2 regions of the Mesorhizobium sp. WSM4807 genome follow, and region 2 is predicted to be linked to the other one. Evidence: riboswitches for the same ligand, from Rfam matches in the RefSeq annotation. Region 2 holds a riboswitch; the other holds the start of a gene.

Region 1 (3,206 bases), on a different contig from region 2:
AGCATGGCAGCTGCTGCTGTCGATGCGATCCATCTTGAAATCTGCATTTCTTGTTCCCTTGGTTCCAACCACCTTAACGGCTGGGCACAACCAAGCACGGCCCACAAGGTCAGGCAAGCACAGTCTGATTTGATCGGCGATCAGCGCGCGGCGCGGAAATGCTTGGACAGTTTCAGGCCCTGTGCCTGGTAGTGCGAGCCGAGATCAGTGCCGTAGAGCGCCTGCGGCCGCTTCAGCATGTGCTCGTAGACCAGCCGCCCGACGATCTGGCCGTGGTCGAGGATGAACGGCACTTCGTGGCTGCGCACTTCGAGCACCGCCCTGCTGCCGGTGCCGCCGGCCGACGAATGGCCGAAGCCCGGATCGAAGAAACCGGCATAGTGAACACGGAATTCGCCAACCAGCGGATCGAAGGGCGTCATCTCGGCGGCGTAGAGCGGCGGCACATGCACCGCTTCCTGGCTGACGAGGATATAAAATTCGTCCGGATCGAGCACCAGTTCGCCGGCGCCGCTCTTGTAGAGCGGATCCCAGAAATCGACGACATCCTGTGCCGCGCGCTTGTCGACATCGACCAGGCCGGTGTGGTGCTTGCCGCGGTAGCCGACCAGCCCGTCCTTGTCGCCATCGAGGTCGATCGACAGCGCAATACCGCCGCCGGAAATATTCGGCGGCTCGGTGGCGACGAGCGTCTCGGCACGGTGCAATTCGTGCAGCTCGCTTTCCGACAAAAGCGCATTGCCGGTGCGGAACCTGACCTGAGACAGCCGCGAGCCGGCGCGGACAACGATCGGAAAGGTGCGCGGGCTGACTTCCAGATAGAGCGGGCCGTTGTAGCCGGCAGCGATCTTGTCGAACTCGTGGCCACGATCGGTCATCACGCGGGTGAAGATGTCGAGCCGTCCGGTCGAGCTCTTCGGGTTGGCGGAGGCGGAAATGCTTGCCGGAAGCGCCAGGCTCTCGAGCAGCGGCACGATATAGACGCAGCCCGTCTCCAGCACCGCACCATCAGCGAGATTGATTTCGTGCAGCTTCAGACGGTCGAGTTTTTCAGCAACCCTGTGGTTGGGGCCGGGAAGGAAGGAGGCGCGCACCCGCCAGGCCTTGTCGCCAAGCCTGAGGTCGAGGCTGGCCGGCTGGACCTGGTCGGCATCAAGCGCGCGCGGCGATTTCAGAGCGCCCGACTGGAACAGCGCGGAAATGTCCTGATCGGGAAGAATGCCTGTCTGCCGCAAAGTCTGGCTCCGCTCGAAGGCCGGGCGAGGTCTCGTTTTGTTGCAGGTCCTTGCCACGGAACCTGCTGGTACAACCTCTTAATCATGCCGGCAATTGACGCAAGCGCGGTGCAGGTCTAAAGGGTCATTATCCCGTGGTGATTTGGCCGGTCGGCTTGCAGCCACGTTAAACAAGTCGCTAAAGGACCGTCGGGCCGAAAGGCCGTATGGACCGGTTGCGACTTTCGCGGCCGGTTTTTTTGTGTTTGGACCATTTTTGGTGTTTGGAACAAGGTGATGACGAGCAACAAGCGCAACTGGAAGCCTCAGACCGCCCTCGTGCATGCAGGAACGCTGCGTTCCGGCTTCGGCGAAACCTCCGAGGCGATGTATCTCACGCAAGGCTATGTCTACGACACGGCGCAGGCGGCGGAAGCCCGCTTCAAGGGCGAGGAACCGGGCTTCATCTATTCGCGCTATGCCAATCCGACGGTCGACATGTTCGAGAAGCGCATGTGCGCGCTGGAAGGTGCCGAAGATGCCCGCGCCACCGCATCCGGCATGGCGGCGGTCACAGCGGCGTTGCTGTGCAGCGCCAAGGCCGGCGACCACATCGTGGCGGCGCGCGCGCTGTTCGGCTCCTGCCGCTGGGTGGTCGAAACGCTGGCGCCGAAATACGGCATCGAGGCGACGCTGGTCGACGGCACCGAAATCTCCAATTGGGAAAAGGCGGTCAGGCCCAACACAAAGCTGTTCTTCCTTGAAAGCCCGACCAATCCGACGCTGGAAGTCGTCGACATCGCAGCCGTCGTCTCACTTGCCAATTCGATCGGAGCGCGGCTGATCGTCGACAACGTCTTTGCCACGCCCTTACAGCAGAAGCCGTTGCAGCTCGGCGCCCATATCGTCGTCTATTCGGCGACCAAGCACATCGACGGCCAGGGGCGCTGTCTCGGCGGCGTCATCCTGTCGGACAAGAAGTGGATCGACGAGAACCTGCACGACTATTTCCGCCACACCGGTCCCAGCCTGTCGCCGTTCAATGCCTGGACGCTGCTGAAAGGCCTGGAAACCCTGCCGCTGCGCGTGCGCCAGCAGACGGAAAGTGCCGGCCGGATCGCGGACTTCCTCGCCGAGCAGCCGGAGATCGCCCGCGTCATCTATCCCGGCCGCGCCGATCACCCGCAAGCGGCGGTCGTCAAGAAGCAGATGTCGGGCGGCTCGACGCTGATCTGCCTCGACGTCAAGGGCGGCAAACAGGCGGCTTTCACCTTCCAGAACGCGCTCGATATCGTGCTGATCTCTAACAATCTCGGCGATGCCAAGAGCCTGATCACTCATCCGGCGACGACGACGCACAAGAATCTGAGCGATGAGGCGCGTGCCGAACTCGGCATCGGGCCAGGCACGCTCAGGCTGTCCGTCGGCCTGGAGGACACAGACGACCTGCTCGAAGACATCGAGCAGGCACTGAAAGCCGCCAGATAGGGATACGCGCCGAACAGCTTCGCTCGAATCGTCAAGCCAAGCGCGGTCAGGCGCCCGACGGAGTCTCTTCCAATTCCGCACCGGCGCTGGTGCGGATGGTCATCGTGTTGCCGCGCCAGTCGACGGCACCGCTGAGCCAGCCGCGCACCCAGATGGCGGGAAGCATCACGTCCCGCGCAACCATCGCCGGGATCATGCGCAGCGACAGGTGCCAGCCCTTGGCCGAGGCGAGAGCGCATTCCGGGAGATAGGCGACTACCAGCACGGCAACGGCGGTTGCCGACAGGCTGAAGCCGGCGCCTGCTGCAGCAACCAGCGCAAGCACCAGCGGCGGCGCCGCTCCGATCAGGATCTCGGGCGCGAAGAACAGGGGGAAGGTGACGCGGCGCAGGCGTGCCCAGCGGGCCTGACGCGACCAGATTTCGCCAAATGTGCGCAAACCGAGCGGCTGCTCGAAGGGCGAGGCGACGAGATTGACGCGCAGTCCAAGCCCGTTGACCAGCT
Region 2 (3,206 bases):
GGCGGCAAACAGCTCCGGCTCGTCGAGCAGGAAGGCGTCGTGGCCGCGATCGGTCTCGATCTCGACGAAGGACACCGAGGCGCCGGCCGCGTTCAGCGCGTGAACGACCGAGCGGCTCTCCTCGGTCGGGAACAGCCAGTCGCTGGTGAAGGAGACCAGGCAGAAACGGGTTCTGGTGCCGGCAAAGGCGTCGGCCAGCCGGCCGCCATGATCGGCGGCGAGGTCGAAATAGTCCATCGCCCGGGTCATGTAGAGATAGGAGTTGGCGTCGAAGCGGTCGACGAAGGTCATGCCCTGATGGCGCAGATAGCTCTCAATCTGGAAGTCGGCGTCAAAACCGAAGGTGAGCGCTTCACGGTCCTGCAGGTTGCGGCCAAACTTCCGGTGCAGGGCCGCCTCCGACAGATAAGTGATGTGAGCGGCCATGCGCGCCACAGCCAGTCCCTTTTCCGGGCGCTTGCCTTGCTCGAAATATTTGCCGCCATGCCAGTCCGGATCGGCCATCACCGCTTGCCGGCCGACCTCATGGAAGGCGATGTTCTGCGAGGAATGGCGCGCGCCAGTGGCGATCGGCAGCGCCGAGAAAACGCGCTCCGGATAGCTCGACGCCCATTGCAGCACCTGCATGCCGCCCATCGAGCCGCCGAGCACCGAGAACAGTTTTTCGATGCCGAAATGATCGACCAGCATCAACTGCGCCCGCACCATGTCGCGTATGGTGATGATCGGCAGGTCGAGCCCGTAGGGCTTGCCGGTGGCTGGATTGGTCGAGGCGGGGCCGGTCGAGCCGAGGCAGCCGCCGATGACGTTTGAGCAGATGACGAAGAAGCGGCTGGTGTCGATGATCTTGCCGGGGCCAATCAGCACTTCCCACCAGCCCGGCTTGCCGGTCACTGGATTGGTGCTGGCGACATGCTGGTCGCCGGTCAGTGCATGGCAGACGAGGATGGCGTTGGAGCGGGCGTCGTTGAGGGTGCCGTAAGTCTTGTAGGCGATCTGGAACGGTGACAGCAGCGTGCCGGCATCGAGCTTGAGCGGCTTGTCGGCACCGAAACGCAACACCGGGCTCGACGGCTCGTCGGCCTCGTTGTTGGTTCTTTTAGTGCGCAGCGCGACCATCGCATCCTCTTACATTAACCCATCGCGCTTTCCGAAAGTCGATACCGATTTTCGGGTCGATGCGATTGTCCGGCCGGCTACGGACAACAAGAAAACCGACATCGCCTTCGCAAAGCCGGTTACAGGATGCAAACGGCCCTTTAGCGAGTTGTTTAACGTGGCTGCAAGCCGACCGGCCAAATCACCACGGGATTTCGCCTTTCTTCTAGGACCGGAGCGTCTCGGCGTCAACGGCCAGTCGTTCACCCATGCCAGTCGCTCACCCATGATCGCCGCCTCTCGACATTCCAGGCCACGGCTTGTATTTCCGCTGCGGCTTCCCGGGTGGAAGCGTTTTCGACGGATTTTTGCAATATGAACCAGGCATCGGATCGGGCACGTCCAACGCCCCGCGCGGGGATCATGGACATCGAAGCGTATGTGCCGGGCAAAAGCACGGCGCCGGCCGGCGTTGCCAAGGTCCACAAACTGTCGTCGAACGAGAACCCGCTTGGCCCCTCGCCGAAGGCGATAGAAGCCGCGCGCGACGTCGCGGCCAAACTCGACATATATCCCGACGGCACCGCCAGGCGCCTACGGGAGGCGATCGCCGAGGTGCATGGCCTCAACCCGGCGAACATCGTCTGTTCCAATGGTTCCGACGAGATTCTCGGCCTGCTTGCGCAGACCTATCTCGCGCCCGGCGATGAAGCTGTGATCACCGAACACGCCTTCATGGTCTACAAGATCTACATCCAGTCGGCAGGTGCTGTCCCGGTGTCGGTCAAGGAAACCAATGAGCGCGCCGACGTCGATGCGATCCTCGCTGCGGTGACGCCGCGTACCAGGATCATCTTCCTCGCCAATCCCAACAACCCGACCGGCACCTATTTGCCGTTCCAGGAGGTGCGCCGCCTGCATGCCAGCCTGCCTCGAAACGTGCTTCTGGTGCTGGATGCAGCCTATGCCGAATATGTCCGCCGCAATGATTATGAAGCCGGCGTCGAGCTGGTGGCTGGCGCGGAAAACGTGGTTATGACCCGCACCTTCTCCAAGCTCGGCCTCGGCGGTGCGCGGATCGGCTGGATGTACGCGCCGATGCATATCATCGACGCGATCAACCGCGTGCGAGGTCCCTTCAACGTCAACGCGACGGCGATTGAGGCCGGCATTGCCGCGATCCGCGACCGCACCCATGTCGAGCGCAGCGTGGCTCATAACGACACCTGGCTGCGATGGGTGAGCGAGGAGTTGACCAAGCTCGGACTGCGGGTGACGCCGAGCGTCGGCAATTTCGTCCTCATCCACTTTCCCGAGGACAAAAAACATTCGGCGGCAGCTGCGGACGATTACCTCTCCGCGCGCGGCTATATATTGCGGCGCGTTTCCGGCTACGGCTTCCCCAATGCACTGCGCATGAGCATCGGCACCGAAGAGGCCAATCGTGGCGTTGTCGCCGCCCTCGCGACATTTCTGAAAAGCTAGAAGACCATGACATCACCGATGTTCGAAAAGATCGCGCTGGTCGGCATCGGCCTGATCGGCTCGTCGCTGGCCCGCGTAATCCATCGCGAAGGCCTAGCCGGTCACGTCGCCATCTCGACGCGCAGCGAAACGACCCTGGCGCGGGCGCGGGAACTCGGCCTCGGCTCCTCCTACGCGATGGACGCGAAAGAGGCGGTCGGCGATGCCGACCTGGTGATCGTTTCGGTGCCGGTCGGCTCTTCGGGCGAGGTCGCCGAGGAAATCGCACCGGCGCTGAAGCAGGGCGCCATCCTCACCGATGTCGGCTCGACCAAGGCGTCGGTCATCGCGCAGATGCAGCCGCATGTGCCTGCTGGTGTGCATTTCATTCCCGGCCACCCGCTGGCCGGCACTGAAAAGTCGGGCCCGGACGCCGGCTTTGCCGAACTGTTCGAAAACCGCTGGTGCATCTTCACGCCGTTGCCCGGCACCGATCCGGCCGCCTTGGAAAAGCTCTCGGAATTCTGGCGCCGTTGCGGCTCAAACATCGATACGATGGATCCCCAGCATCACGACATGACGCTGGCCATCGTCTCGCACCTGCCGCACATCATCGCCTATAACATCGTCGGCACCGCCGACGA

The links. A riboswitch is a leader RNA that binds a small molecule or an ion and turns the genes downstream of it on or off. The one in region 2 is predicted to bind S-adenosylmethionine.
Region 1: it holds a riboswitch for S-adenosylmethionine, as region 2 does, so the genes downstream of both, AC0L3N_RS31040 (O-succinylhomoserine sulfhydrylase) here and metX (homoserine O-acetyltransferase MetX) in region 2, are expected to answer to the same signal.

The regions. Positions count from the first base shown of each region.
Region 1 is NZ_JBVVQY010000043.1:923-4,128, forward strand. Features, by position in the region: gene AC0L3N_RS31030 (ABC transporter substrate-binding protein) at 1-47, opposite strand, end outside; gene AC0L3N_RS31035 (2'-deoxycytidine 5'-triphosphate deaminase) at 141-1,235, opposite strand; SAM riboswitch at 1,360-1,437, shown strand; gene AC0L3N_RS31040 (O-succinylhomoserine sulfhydrylase) at 1,512-2,702, shown strand; gene AC0L3N_RS31045 (ceramide glucosyltransferase) at 2,749-3,206, opposite strand, start outside.
Region 2 is NZ_JBVVQY010000005.1:55,436-58,641, reverse strand. Features, by position in the region: gene metX (homoserine O-acetyltransferase MetX) at 1-1,119, opposite strand, end outside; SAM riboswitch at 1,240-1,317, opposite strand; gene hisC (histidinol-phosphate transaminase) at 1,474-2,583, shown strand; gene AC0L3N_RS08045 (prephenate/arogenate dehydrogenase family protein) at 2,590-3,206, shown strand, end outside.